DNA from 2 places in the Thermobacillus sp. genome. Region 1 is predicted to be linked to the other one. Evidence: a T-box and tRNA genes for the amino acid it is inferred to sense, from the RefSeq annotation. Region 1 holds a T-box; the other holds one or more tRNA genes.
The links. The T-box of region 1 lies ahead of leuS (leucine--tRNA ligase). A T-box ahead of a tRNA ligase gene usually reads a tRNA of that ligase, here a tRNA-Leu.
Positions count from the first base shown of each region.

Region 2: it encodes a tRNA-Leu, which carries the amino acid that the T-box ahead of leuS (leucine--tRNA ligase) is inferred to sense. The anticodon was not compared.

Region 1 covers NZ_QEWA01000014.1:714-7,800, forward strand. Annotated here, with positions in the region: gene C6W55_RS00580 (hypothetical protein) at 1-462, shown strand, start outside; gene C6W55_RS00585 (ComEA family DNA-binding protein) at 821-1,423, opposite strand; gene comER (late competence protein ComER) at 1,829-2,656, shown strand; gene leuS (leucine--tRNA ligase) at 2,674-5,112, opposite strand; T-box leader at 5,180-5,417, opposite strand; gene C6W55_RS00600 (SPL family radical SAM protein) at 5,594-6,646, shown strand; gene C6W55_RS00605 (class I SAM-dependent DNA methyltransferase) at 7,043-7,087, opposite strand, start outside.
Region 2 covers NZ_QEWA01000032.1:60,599-67,685, reverse strand. Annotated here, with positions in the region: gene C6W55_RS05990 (DEAD/DEAH box helicase) at 1-850, shown strand, start outside; gene C6W55_RS05985 (YqhG family protein) at 847-1,791, shown strand; gene C6W55_RS05980 (hypothetical protein) at 1,927-2,811, shown strand; gene C6W55_RS05975 (YqzE family protein) at 2,872-3,084, opposite strand; gene C6W55_RS05970 (N-acetylmuramoyl-L-alanine amidase family protein) at 3,261-3,992, shown strand; tRNA gene C6W55_RS05965 (tRNA-Leu) at 4,104-4,190, shown strand; gene C6W55_RS05960 (hypothetical protein) at 4,253-4,465, opposite strand; gene C6W55_RS05955 (hypothetical protein) at 4,556-4,894, opposite strand; gene C6W55_RS05950 (xanthine phosphoribosyltransferase) at 4,989-5,558, opposite strand; gene C6W55_RS05945 (hypothetical protein) at 5,717-6,421, shown strand; gene C6W55_RS05940 (YkvI family membrane protein) at 6,634-7,087, shown strand, end outside.

The DNA.
Region 1 (7,087 bases):
AATAACCAAATGAATATCAATCTGTTTGAAAGAGCTATAGAAATATCCAGTCAGACTGATTATATCTCTGCTTCCATATTAGCAAGAAAACTTAATATACCATTTGAAGATGCAATACCTTTATTTGATAGGTTAAAATCAGAAGATTATATAAGTGAACAAGCTTGGAGTACTGGTAAAAAAATAGATCAAGTATTGGTAAATGCTCTTGAAAAAACATCTAATTCAAAGAGAAATGTAATTACAGTTAGAGTAACTGATAAAGTCCTCGAGATACTTGACGATCTCGTCTCATTTTCAATTTCTCAAAGCAGATCTGAGGCTGCCTATATGTTAATTGTTGAGGGTATAAAAGCTCAGGCTGGTGCGTTAGGAAAGCTAATTGATAAAAGGGATCAAATTAAGTCCCTAAAAAAAGACATTTTACTTTCAGCTCCTGAGTTAAAAAATTTTGGGCTATAATAAAATGAAATGTTGATGTAAGTCTTCTTTATTTTTAGTTTCCGTGGTTTTGGTGCCTTTGCATCTCTCTCAAGGATCTCTTTGAATTGATTTGACCGCAAGATATGCACATTAAAGCGTGTGAGGGGATATCCGCGTCTTCGTGAAACATGATCGGTACGCTACCTTATCAGCACTTTGGCAATCGCGTTTGGTTACTTCCGGACACTGGCACTTTCTCTTCGTCGCGTAATCCTCCTACTCCCCATCCAATGTATGTTGAAGTGACGGTTGTGTCTAATGGATAAGGGGACTTTAGTAGCTTCTGCGCCTCACACTGCCGATAGCCGCCGGCACAGCCGCACCAGGCGGAGCCGGATCAGCCGCCCGAAGCGTTCCGCGCCTCGATCGCTTCCTTGATCCGCTCCAGCAGCTTCGGCCCGATCCCCTTCACCCGCGCGAGGTCGTCGATGCTGCGGAACGGCCCGTTCCGCTCCCGGTCCTCGACGATCGCGCGGGCTTTGGCGGGGCCGATGCCCGGCAGCTCGTCCCATTCCGCTTCGGTCGCGCGGTTGATGTCGAAGCCGCCGGCTGCGGGCGCGGATCCCGACGCGGCATCGGGAGAGCCGCCGGAAGCACCCGCATCCCCGGAAAGCGGAACCCCGGCCGTGCCCTCCGCGCCGGATCCCGAGCCCGCGGGTTCCCCGTCCGAGGCCGGTTCGGCCCCATCCGATTCCGCATCCGAACCGCCGCCGTTCCGTCCGGCCGCCGATGGCGGCACCGCACCGGAGGAACCGGCATGGCCCGCATTCATTTTGTCATTTTCCCCGGCGGATGCGGCCAGCCGTTCGTTCACGGGCCGCCAGTCCGGCGGGAGCCGATCCGGCTTCTCGTCCCTGAACGCGCCCCACAGGAGCCCGGCGGCGAGCAGCAGCAATCCCGCGGAAGCCAGCATCCGGGGCTGCGTCAACGTCCGCATCATCCTGTCAACCTCCTCCATTTCGGCCGAATCATCAACGCAGACATGCGGGAAAATCACTCCATATCCGCCGACATGCGCGACATTCACACCATTCCGCAGACATGCTCGACAATAGCGCCATGCCGTAAAACACTCAAACCATGCTACGCCATCCCACAGACACGCGGGACATGCACGCCATCCCGCAGCCATGCGCGACATTCACTCCCTTCCAGTACCCTGCAGACAATGGCTTCAATCCGGAGACCTGCACGATACCCGTTCCTTCCTGAACGCCGTGCCGACATTCGCGCGCCTTCGTGTCATGTCGGACAATCGGGCGGGCATATGGTGATGAGAGCAGGCTTTTCAGCGGAAGACGACGGCGCCAGCCGTTTCGCCGAACACGGACGGGAGGGGTAAGCGTTGAATGTAGGGTTTATCGGAACGGGCAGCATGGGCGGCATGCTGGTGGAAGCGTTCATCCGTTCCGGCGCGCTGCCGCCGGAAGCCATCAAAGTGGCGAACCGGACGCACGCCAAGGCGGAGCGGCTCGCCGAACGTCATCCGGGCCTCACCGCCGTCCGCTCGAACGCGGAGGCCGCCGCCGGGCGCGACATCGTCTTCCTGTGCGTCAAGCCGCTGGACTTCAAAACGGTCATCGATGAAATAAGGGCCAGCGTGCAGCCGGAACAGTTGATCGTCTCGATCACCAGTCCAGTGCTTCTGGCCCATCTGGAAGAATGGCTTCCCTGCCGGGTCGCCAAAGTGATTCCGAGTATTACGAATATGGCGCTCAGCGGCGTGACGCTCTGCATCTACGGCAGCCGCATCGAGCCGGAACAAATGGCGATGCTGGAGGGGCTGCTGTCGCACATCAGCCAGCCGATCCGCATCGACGAGAAATATACGCGCGTCGTCTCCGACCTGTCGAGCTGCGGCCCGGCCTTCATGGCGTTCGTCCTGCGGCGCTTCGTCGACGCCGCGGTCGAGGAGACGGGCATCGGCCGGGAAGATGCCGAGCGGCTGGCCGCCGGCATGCTGCTCGGCACGGGGCGGCTGCTGACCGGCGAAGGACTCTCGGCCGATGAACTGATCCGCCGGGTGAGCGTGCCGGGCGGCATCACCGCCGCCGCGCTGAAACAGCTCGACACGGAGCTGGACGGCGTCTTCAACCGGCTTATCCGGACGACGCACGCCAAGTTCCGGGAAGATCTGGCGAAAGTCGACCAGTCTTTCGCCGTGAAGCATTGACCTGACGCATCACGCGGTCAGTTCGCGACGATGTTGACGAGTTTGCCCTTGACGACGATGATCTTGCGCACCGTCTTGCCGGCCGTAAGTTCCTGCACCCGGGAGCTTTCCTTCGCCAGCCGTTCGAGCTCGTCTTCCGGCGCGTCCGCCGCCACCTTGACGCGGTCGACGATCTTGCCGTTCACCTGAACGACGATCTCGATCTCCTGGTCGACGGTCCAGGCTTCATCATATTCCGGCCACGGCTCGTAGGTGATCGTGTCGGAATGGCCCATCCGCTCCCATAGTTCTTCCGCGATATGCGGCGCGATCGGCGAGAGCAGTTGCAGGAAGTCGTTCATCGCCTTGCGCGGCAGCTTCTCGGCCTTGTACGCGTCGTTCACGAAGATCATGAGCTGGCTGATCGCCGTGTTGAAGCGGAGGTTCTCGTAGTCCTCCGTCACTTTCTTGATCGTCCGGTGCCAGGTGCGCTTGAACGCGTCATCCGCGTCTCCGTCGGTGATTTTCGGATTGAGATTGCCGTCTTCGCCGATGTAGAGCCGCCATACGCGGGAGAGGAAGCGGTAGGTGCCCTCGACGCCGTTCGTGTTCCACGGCTTCGTCGCCTCGAGCGGTCCCATGAACATCTCGTACATGCGGAGCGTGTCGGCGCCGTACTCGTTCACGATGTCGTCCGGGTTGATGACGTTGCCGCGCGATTTGCTCATTTTTTCGTTGTTCGTGCCGAGGATCATGCCCTGGTTCACGAGCTTCCGGAACGGCTCCTTCGTCGAAACGACGCCAATGTCGTAGAGCACCTTGTGCCAGAACCGCGCGTAGAGCAGGTGGAGCACCGCATGCTCGGCGCCGCCGATGTACAGGTCGACAGGCATCCAGTACTTCTCCTTCTCCTTCGAAACCAGCTCCTTGTCGTTGCCCGGGTCGATGTAGCGCAGGTAATACCAGCAGCTGCCCGCCCATTGCGGCATCGTGTTCGTCTCGCGGCGCGCTCTTTTCCCCGTCTCGGGATCGACCGTATTGACCCAATCCGTCGCGTTGGCCAGCGGCGATTCCCCCGTACCCGACGGTTTGATCTCGTCGAGATCCGGCAGAAGCAGCGGCAGATCCTCTTCCGGTACCGGCTTCATCGTGCCGTCTTCGAGGTGGAGAATCGGGATCGGCTCGCCCCAGTAACGCTGGCGGCTGAACAGCCAGTCGCGCAGCCGGTACGTCGTCTTGGCGCGGCCCTTGCCCTCCCGTTCGAGCCACTCGATCATCTTCGCTTTCGCTTCTTCATTATGCAAGCCGTCGAGCAGCCCCGAGTTCACGTGCGGACCGTCGCCGGTGAACGCTTCCTTCGTCACGTCGCCGCCCCGGACCACTTCGATGATCGGCAGATCGTACTTCTTCGCGAATTCCCAGTCGCGCTGGTCGTGGGCCGGAACGGCCATGATCGCGCCCGTGCCGTAACCGCCCAGCACGTAATCGGCGATCCAGACCGGAAGCTTCGCGCCATTCACCGGGTTGATCGCATAGGCGCCGGTGAACACGCCCGTCTTCTCCTTCGCGAGATCGGTCCGTTCGAGGTCGCTCTTGCGCGCCGCCGCTTCGCGGTAGGCTTCGACGGCCTCACGCTGGGCGTCGGTCGTAATTTTTTCGACCAGTTCGTGCTCCGGAGCGAGCACGCAGTAGGTCGCGCCGAACAGCGTATCCGGGCGGGTCGTGAACACGACGATCGACGCGTCATGCCCGTCAATCTCGAACGTCACTTCGGCGCCCTGCGATTTGCCGATCCAGTTCCGCTGCATTTCCTTGATGCTCTCGGGCCAATCCAGTTCCTCGAGATCTTCAAGCAGCCGCTCGGCGTACTCGGTAATCTTCAGCATCCACTGGTGCATCGGCTTGCGGATGACCGGATGGCCGCCGCGTTCGCTGACGCCGTTGATGACTTCCTCGTTCGCCAGCACCGTGCCGAGCGCCGGACACCAGTTCACCGGCACTTCGGCGACATAGGCGAGGCCTTTCTTGTACAGTTGGAGGAAAATCCACTGCGTCCATTTGTAATATTCCGGGTCGGTCGTGCTGATCTCGCGGTCCCAGTCGTACGAGAAGCCGAGAGACTTGATCTGCCGGCGGAAATTGTTGATGTTCTGCTCCGTGAAGCCGCGCGGATGCTCGCCCGTGTTCAGCGCGTGCTGCTCGGCCGGGAGACCGAACGCGTCCCAGCCCATCGGGTGGAGGACGTTGTAGCCGCGCATTCTCTTGTACCGGGCGACGATGTCGGTTGCCGTGTACCCTTCCGGATGGCCGACGTGCAGCCCCGATCCCGAAGGATACGGGAACATGTCGAGCGCGTAGAATTTCGGCTTGCTCGTGTCGTCATGCGTCTTGAACGTCTTGTTCTTCTCCCAGTACGCCTGCCATTTCGGCTCGATCGTCCGGGGATCGTAACCGTGCTGTCTCTCTTCCTTGCCCATCTCGCTAGCGTCTCCTTCCGTTGTTGACCGCCTTGAACTTAAAAAAGCCTTCGTCCATAGCGCATCTGCCAGGGACGAGAGGCTTCTCCCGCGGTACCACCCTAGTTGACAGCCGGCGTGCTTCGCCGCTGTCCACTCGAGGCCCTTAACGCGGGCCGTACGGCATCGCTGTCGGCGCGGGATTGCGCCGGTTCACGAATGCGGCTCCGAGGCGAGTTCGCGCGCCCACTGGTCCGGCTTGCACCAGCCGCCGGCTCTCTTCTTCCGGTGCGAATCGCACTACTGCTCCTCTTCACAGCCATAATCTGGTCATGAAACGGTTATCCCGATTATAGGGCAGCCGACCGCGCGTGTCAAGTTTGGTCGACGTCCCGGCCGACCGCGGAGACCGGACGGGAAGCCGTTTGTCGGGCGCTTGGCAAGCCGGCGGTCCGTGTGTTATGATGGGAACATATGTTCGTATTTTGATCTGGAGGCGGACATGCGACCGAACGTGGAACCGATGGCTGCGAAAACGATCTTGAACCGGGTGCGCGTCCCCGCCATGCCGTTCGACTGGTCGATCAATCCGTACCGCGGCTGCCAGCACGGCTGCAGCTTCTGCTACGCCCGAAGCACGCACACGTTCCTGGGACAGCCGGCGGACGACACGTTCCAGCGCCATATTTACTGGAAAGCGGGAGCGCCGGACATTCTCCGGAGGCAGCTGGCCCGCCTGGCGCGGCAGGGCAGGCTGCCGGACCATGTGGCGATCGGCACGGCGACGGATCCTTATCAGCCGCTGGAAGCGAAGGCGATGCTCACGAGAGGGTGCATCGAGGCGCTGGCCGATTACGGCGTTCCGTTCAGCGTGACGACGCGCTCGCCGCTCGTGCTGCGCGACCTGGACATCCTGCGCCGGGCGAGGGTGCTGTCGGTCAACATCAGCCTGCATACGCTGAATGCGCAGGTCTGGCGGCGGTTTGAGCCGGCCAGCCCGGCGCCGCGGCGCAGGCTGGAGACGATCGGCCGGCTGGCCGACGCCGGCGTTCCGGTTACGGTGTTCGCGGCGCCGATGCTGCCGTACTTGACCGATTCCCGCGAAACCGCGGCGGAATTGGCCGAAGCATGCAAGAGCCGCGGAGCGGACCGGGCGATGATCGATTTCCTGCGGCTGCAGACGCCGGAAGTGAAGCAGTGGTTCTTCGGCGTGCTGCAACAGCACTATCCGAAGCTGGCGCCGGTTTACGGCAATTTGTATTACCGCAGGGCGGGCTTGCCGGAAAGCTACGTCCGCCCGGCGCGCGAACGGGTGGAGGCGGAGTTTCGCCGCCTCGGCCTGATCGGCCCGGGGGCCACGAAGCGGAAGCCGGCGGACGGCCGAACCGGATTGGCGGGCGGCGCCGGATATTCCGGCGGGATGGTGGCGGATGAATACGCGATGGACAGATCGGCAACGGACAGATTGGCGACGGGAGCGGATCTGTTGACGCCCGGGCCGGGCGCAGGCATGACCGGCAACGGCTGCGCTCCCGTGCAGTTGACGCTGTTTTGAGGATAAGTCGTGCGTATCGGATCGGGGCTGTTGTTTGGAGGCGCAGTGTGCATGTCACGATGCGGCGGCGAATCGGGACGCGGCAGACGAAAGGCGATGACGATCCCGGGATCGCCGGAGCCTTTCGGATATAGGATGTTTTACGGGGATGCGGCATGGATGGCGGGCTTTAGGCACCCGTGGTCGGCTTCCCGGATTGCGGAACGGGTTGAATAAGCAAAGTTCTTTCTCCTATTATGGCTTTTCAGGCCGGAAGCCGCGAAATAGAAGGAAAATTCACTTATTTTGTGAAAACCGCCGAAATCGGACGTTTTCCCAAATTTTTTCTGTTATTCTGTCGTTCCGATGACAGCAGCTATTCTGCCGTTCCCCAAGCTGCAGCGCCAACCGTCAGCTTCACACCGTTGCCGCGAAGAACAGCCGCTCGGCATTGTCGTCCGG
Region 2 (7,087 bases), on a different contig from region 1:
ACGCGACCTTGCGAGCATGCTGTCGCTCATCACGCTGCAGCGCGAAGTGTGCAGCAGCCGGGACGCCGTGTTCCTCACGCTCGTCAACCTGTTCAAGAAGACCCCGGAGGACTCGCCGATGCGGGCGAAGATCTGGGAACTCGTCGAGTTCATCCGCCGCATCCAGGCCAATTCGAAGGCCGAGAAGGCGCTCGAGATCATTCGCACGACGAACGACAAGACGATCATTTTCACCGAATACCGCGCGACGCAGGAATATTTGCTCCAGTTCCTGAAGCAGCACGGCATTCACGCCGTGCCCTACCGCGGCGGCATGAACCGCGGCAAGAAGGACTGGATGATGGACCTGTTCCGCGGCCGCGCCCAGGTGCTCGTCGCCACCGAGGCGGGCGGCGAAGGCATCAACCTGCAGTTCTGCCACCACATGATCAACTTCGACCTGCCGTGGAATCCGATGCGCGTCGAGCAGCGGATCGGCCGGGTTCACCGGCTCGGGCAGACGAACGACGTGAAAATCTACAATCTGTACACGACCGGCACGATCGAGGAGCACATCGTCCGCCTGCTGCACGAGAAGATCAACCTGTTCGAGATGGTCGTCGGCGAACTGGACGACATCCTCGAGCGTCTCGAGCGGGAGGAACATCCGCTTGAGCAGCGGCTTGCGCGCCTCGTGCTCGAGTCGGACGGCGACGCCGACATCCGGCGCGGCATCGACGCGCTCGGCCGCTCGATCAACCGGCTCCGCGCGGACGCGAAGCGATCGCCGAAAAGCTCGCTTGACAGCGTGCTCCCCGTCCTTTCCGTCGTCCCGGACGGCGCGGATGCCGCAGCGGAGGCCCGGCCATGAACGCGAAGCAGATCCACCGGTTTGTCGAACGGTACCTGGAAGCGACCGGCTGCACCATTCTGGAGAAGTCGCCGGCCCATTTCAAGGTGAAACTGTCGCCCGCAGCGGACCGCGAACTGACGAACCGCCCCTATTATTGGAGCTTTGTCGACCGGACCGGCGTCGAGCCGGAGACGATGTCGCTATTGCTCGTGACGGATGCGGCGAAATATGATGCGATGACCGTGGAAGCCGAATCCGCAGGCGCCGGCGGTCCGCAAGGCGGAGCGGCGGAGCAGGCCGGCATGGCGGCCCTCTCCCGCTCGTTCGGTTTTGTGCCCGCCGGGCTCGGCACGCGGATGCCGCGGGACGACCTCCATTTCGGGTCGCGGCGGCTCGAGCAGCTGTTCGCCGCGGCAAGGCGCGGCGGCCGGTTCGTCTGCCTGTTCCAGCAGCCGGACGAGCGGGCGCTTCATCCGTACGATTCGGCGCCCTGCACCCCCTGGCTCGGCGTCAACGTGAAAGTCGGATTCGTCTGCGACATGAAGCGCGAAGAAATGCACGCTTTCGGCGTCTCGCTCGCCACCGGAACGGTTGTCGAACGGTTTTTCGACCGGTTGCAAGGGCTGAAGCTCAGCCCCCGCCTGCCCGCGAACGTGCATGTGACCGGCGCTTCCCTGTCGCTCAAGAAGGCGGCCGACCTGATCGAACAGGCGCTCTTGCAGAAATTGAAAACCTACGATTACGGCTGGGCGGCCGCGGCGAACGAACGGCTGAAGGAAGAGCTCGCCCGGCTTGCGCACTATTACGAGCCGCTGCTCAAGGAAACCGACGACAAGCAGCGGGAGCAGATCGCCGCGCAGTACGAAGCGCGCAAGGAAGAAATTTTGTGGCAGCTGAAGCCGCGCGTCGTCACGGAGATTGTCAACGCCGGCGTGTTCCATTTGTCCGGCCTCGCCTGATTGCGAGAGCTTTCACCGGATTGCGGCAAAAATAGAACGATCGCGCGCGACACATTGCAACAGCCTTCTTGGGGCTTGTCCGATATGATGACACTGCGGCAACCAGGGGGTTGAACGGGAAGGAGGCGCATGAAGATGCAACGAAGAATGATCGGCCTGCTCGCCTGCCTGCTGGCGGCGGCATTGGCGGCGCCGGGCGTCTCGGCGTCAATGGAAGCCGGATACAGGCCTGCGGAGCAAAAGCTGCTCAAATGGCAGGTCGACCAATGGGCACAAGGGTTGTCCGCCCGGCCCGGATTTGAACGGATCGCCGCGGCACAGCGGACGATCGAGCCGCTCGGCCCGGGCACGCACGGCTGGATCGTGCTGTTTGAAGATCAGGGTGAGACCGTCGGCTATATGGTCGTTCACGCGGTGCGGGAAGGCGGCTTCGCGCTGACCGAGTACGGGCTCGGCGACGCGCCGCTCTATTCCGCGGATCTGCTGCGCCAGGGGCTGGCGCGGCTCGGACTTATCGGGGATGATGAGGACGGCGAAGGCAGCGCCGTCGAGCGCCGGTACGCGCACCCGCTCAGCGCGGCCTGGCGGGTCGAAACGGACGACGGCGTCTTCTACCTGGATGCGAAGACCGGCGAGGAACTGCCAGCCGACGACCCGTTCTGGAAAGAGGCGGCGTCGGAAGCGGCGGCGTGCCTCGAGAAGCGGATGCCCGGCGGCGCACAGCCCGCCGGGAGACTGATGCGGCATGCGGAAGTTCCGTCCTTCGATCCGTATGCCCGGCTGCCGTGGATTACGCGCCAGCCGCTCGCCTGGGCGGAGACGGACATCGCCGCGCTGCTGGGCAGCGGCATCGAGCTTCGGCTCGTCGCCGAACGGTTCGACGGCGCCTACCTCTATGTGCTGCCGGTCGTCGCCTGGCATGAATGGGATGACGGCACCGCCTACATCGGCGTGGATCAGGAAGGCCTTCGCTTCATCCCGCAAGCCTGCCTCGAGCCGGCCGCGAAACTGTATGATTGACGAGCCCGCCCGGACACGGCGGCATAACGTCAGGAATCCGCCGCCGGATTCGCCGCCGCTTCATCCGCGCCGGTGCGGCTGTCCCACGCGCCTTGCGCGCCGCTGCATGAGCCAGCCGTACAGCGCCCAGCCGAACCAGCGCGCGAGGAACGGTTCGCGCCGGCTCCGCGCGTCCCTGCGCATGCGCCGGCGGTCCTCCGCCGGCGTCTCGATGTAGCGGACGAGCCGATCCGTCACGAACGCGACATATTCTTTACCGTCTTTGACCGCCATGAGACTTTCCCTCCGAACCTTTGATCCCGCCTGGATCCGCGGCGGGTCCGGCATGTCGTCATGCCGCGTCATGCTCATTATGGCCGGAGCCGGCGCGCGTTAAACCCGCATAAGCCGGCCGACGGGCCGGCAAAACTAACCTGCACCCGCATCTGAACGCGCCGGAGGTCAGAATCATGAACGCGAAAGTCTTGCTTTACGCGGCTGCCGCGGCCGCTGCGACGTTGTTGGCCGCCGTTTTCATGCCGCACGCGACATCGGCATCGCGAAGCTCAAGCCCCGCATCCCCCGCCGCGGACACGCCGCGATACGAGCGCGCGCTGCCCGCGGCCGAAGTGCTGATCGATGCGGGACACGGCGGCATCGACGGCGGCGCCCATTACGGCAGCGTGCTTGAGAAAGACATCAATCTGGAAGTGGCGAAACGGCTCTATCTAGTTCTGCGCAGCCAGGGCATTCCCGCCGTTCTGAACCGGACCGGCGACTACGCGCTGAGCGACGAGAACCGGTGGCATCCTTCCCGCTCGCGGCATCAACGGGACCTGTCGCAGCGCCGGGGGCTGACGGACGAAATCGCCGTGCAGCTCCTTGTCAGCCTGCACGTGAACTGGTCCCGAAGACCATCGGCCAGCGGACCGCTCGTGCTGCACCAGGAGGAAGGAAGAAGCGCGCTGCTTGCGGCCTTTCTGCAGGATGCGCTGAACCGGGAATACGGCAGCCGCAGGCTTCCCAGGGTCGGCAAACCGTACTATCTGCTCAACCTGGTGAAGCGTCCGGCGGTCATCGTCGAGCTCGGGTTCCTGAGCAGCCCGGCGGATCGCGCGAAGCTGACCGATCCCCGCTGGCAGCAACGGCTGGCCGAAGCGGTCGCGGCCGGCATCCGGCAATATTTGTGGACCGCCGGGTAATCCGTGCGGTCCACTTTTTGACTGAAAATTAGAACTTTGTACACGCGGCTTGACTAGCGCCGCTCTCGCATGCTAAGATGAACATCGTCAGTCAACTGAACAACAGCAAACGCGGTCGTGGCGGAATTGGCAGACGCGCTAGATTCAGGTTCTAGTGGTAGCAATACCGTGGAGGTTCAAGTCCTCTCGACCGCACCATAACCGGCAAGCAAACTCCAGGTGAACCTGGAGTTTTTTGTTGCCCGGAATTGCCCCGGAACTTACGCAAGCGGATCGAGGCGCGGCTCGTCCGCCGGCTGGATCCGGTAGCTGCGGCTCACTTTCACCACTCTGCGGTTCGGCCTGCGGATCAGCACATCACGCTCATCCCAGGCGACGACGATGCCGATGACGTCGTTTGCTTCCAGCGCGTCGCGCACGACCCGCACCGTCGTTCCGGCGACGCGGTAAGCATCCAGCTGCGCTTCCGTCATCACGGCTTCTTCATCCTCCTTCCATGTACAACAATGGACCGCGGCAGGGACGGCCCCGCTTCGGTCCATTTCGGGATCATTACAGATGGATTATTCCGGCTGGTGCCCGACATGCTCGGGCGACTCATTCCGCTCGTACCATTCGTCAAGCACCCGGGAGGACATGACGCGGTTTTCAATGTAACCGGCCTGCCGCTGCGTGAATTCTTCCCGCCACGGAATGCCGAGCTCCTCGCACAACTTCACGACGGTGAGCAGTTCCGACCATGCGACATAGCGCTTATACCAGAAAAATTGCGGATGTTCGATCATATAGGGATACAAATCGTCAAATTCCGTATGCTTGCAATCCAGAGCGCGTTCGAAATGTGTCTTGGCATCGGACAACTTCGACTTGAAGAATGAAACGGGCAGCTCAAGCTTCTCCATATCCTTCTGCCTCCCTTCGCTCACTTTTGACTATTATAAAATAATTCAACCGGGAGGAAAAGAGACAGGTGGCAGGCATCGCTGCCAGAAGCCGTCATTCGAACGCGATTTTTCCGTCCGCCAGCGAAGCGATGCGCACGAGCGATTCCACGCGGATTCCCTGCTCGCGGATCAGCCGGCCGCCGGGTTGAAACGTCTTCTCGACGGCGATGCCGAGGCCGGCAAGCTTCGCCCCCGAGCGCTCGATGATGCGGATCAGCCCTTTCGCCGCATCGCCGTTGGCGATGATGTCGTCGATGTACAGCAGGACGTCGTCCGGCGAGAGCAGCTGCCGCGACACCATCAAATCCGTCACAATACCCTTTGTGAACGAAGGCACCCGCTCGCTGTAGGCGTCCGGCTCCGCGAGCAGCGTCTTCTTGCGCCGCGCGAACACGAGCGGCACGCCCAGCGTGAGCGCCGTCGCGAACGCGATCGGGATGCCCGACGCTTCGATCGTGATGACCTTCGTAATGCCTTCCCCATCAAACTTGCGCGCGAATTCGCGCCCCATCTCCATCGTCAGCTCCGGATCGACCTGATGGTTGAGCAGCCGATCCAGTCTGAGCACGTCCGTCGACAGAATGGAAGCTTCCTCGAGTATCCGCTGTTTCAACTGTTCCATGGCATCCCATTCCTTCTGCCGTTAGATCTATGTCATTAAAATTATCATACGGATCATCCGCGGCGCAACAAAAGATGATCCGAATTGCCGGTTTTGTTGAAACTTTTTCCGGTTCTGAATCGTCTACATGTATAGGATAGGGAAAGGTGATGAGGACCATGCGCAACCGCCGCATCGGTACGCTCGCGAAATCGGCCGCGCTTCTGACGCTTTGCATTGCCGCCACGTCCGCCCTCGTCGGATGCGGCGGGCACGGTTCGTCCGGCCGGACGGAGCGGACGCCGGAGCAGGCGCCCGGCGCCGTCTCGGAAGATCCGGCGGGCGGTTCGGATCAAGGCGCATCCGCTTCCGCCGGTCAGACGACGCCGCATTCGGAAGCGGTCGACGGTACAGCTTCAGCGGCAGACGCATCGGATGCCGCGAATGTGGAGCCGAACGCCGCCGGCCGGGACAACGAACATCGCCAGCCGGACGCGAATGGATGGTACGCGGAACCGCCTGCGCTTCACGGCATCGCCATCGGCGAGCGGGAAGCGGATGTCCGGGAACTCTTCGGCGATCCGTCAGATACATACAAATTGTCCGATCCGCCGATGACGGTTCTGGAATATGACGGTTTCTCGGTCGGCGTCGGTGAGAACGGCCGCGTGCAGTTCGTCGAAGTGAGCGGCGCGAACGTGGCGACCGGCATCGGAGAACTCGCCGTCGGCGACACCGCCGATGAGACGATGAACGCCCTCGGCGAACCGTCCCATGCATCGGACACGGTGCTGCTTTATGAACGGGACGGCGTCTCGCTCAAATTCGATTTTGACCCGAATACGAAAAAGATTGCATCGGTTCTGCTGTTCAAGGAGCGTTGAGACGAAAGCCCCGGCATCGATTCTGCCGGGGGCTTTGTTTTTTTGACGGAAGGCTCGTCATGCCTGTCCGCTTCCGCGCATACACATGAGAAGGCGGCACCGTTGCGGAAATGCGCCGGAAGCCCTCCAGCGGCTGATCTCCTGCGCACCGGCTGAACTCCTGCGCCATTTCCTCTCGGCCGCCGCAATTCCTGCGGGACGGGGGCTTCGCCATGAGAGCGGTCCAAGCAATCCAAATCGCCTTCACCTTCATCGGCACCATCGTCGGCGCCGGATTCGCCACGGGACAGGAAGTGCTGCAATTTTTCACCCGGTACGGCATCTGGGGCACGGCGGGCATCCTGCTGTCATCCGTCCTGTTCGTCTGGATCGGCGCCCGCATGATGCTGGCATCCGCCTGCATCAAAGCCCACTCCTACGAAAGCCTCAACCAGGCGCTGTTCGGAGAGCGCTGGGGAACCTGGGCCAGCCGGTTCATGCTGGTTGTGCTGCTCGGCGTCAACGCGGTCATGCTGGCCGGCGCGGGCGCGATTTTCAAGGAACATCTCGGCATTTCCTACCAGACCGGACTGCTCGTCACCATCTTCCTCGTCTTCCTTCTGCTCCGGAGAGGCATGAGCGCAGTGCTCGCCGTCAACTCGATCATTGTGCCGGCGATGCTCGTCT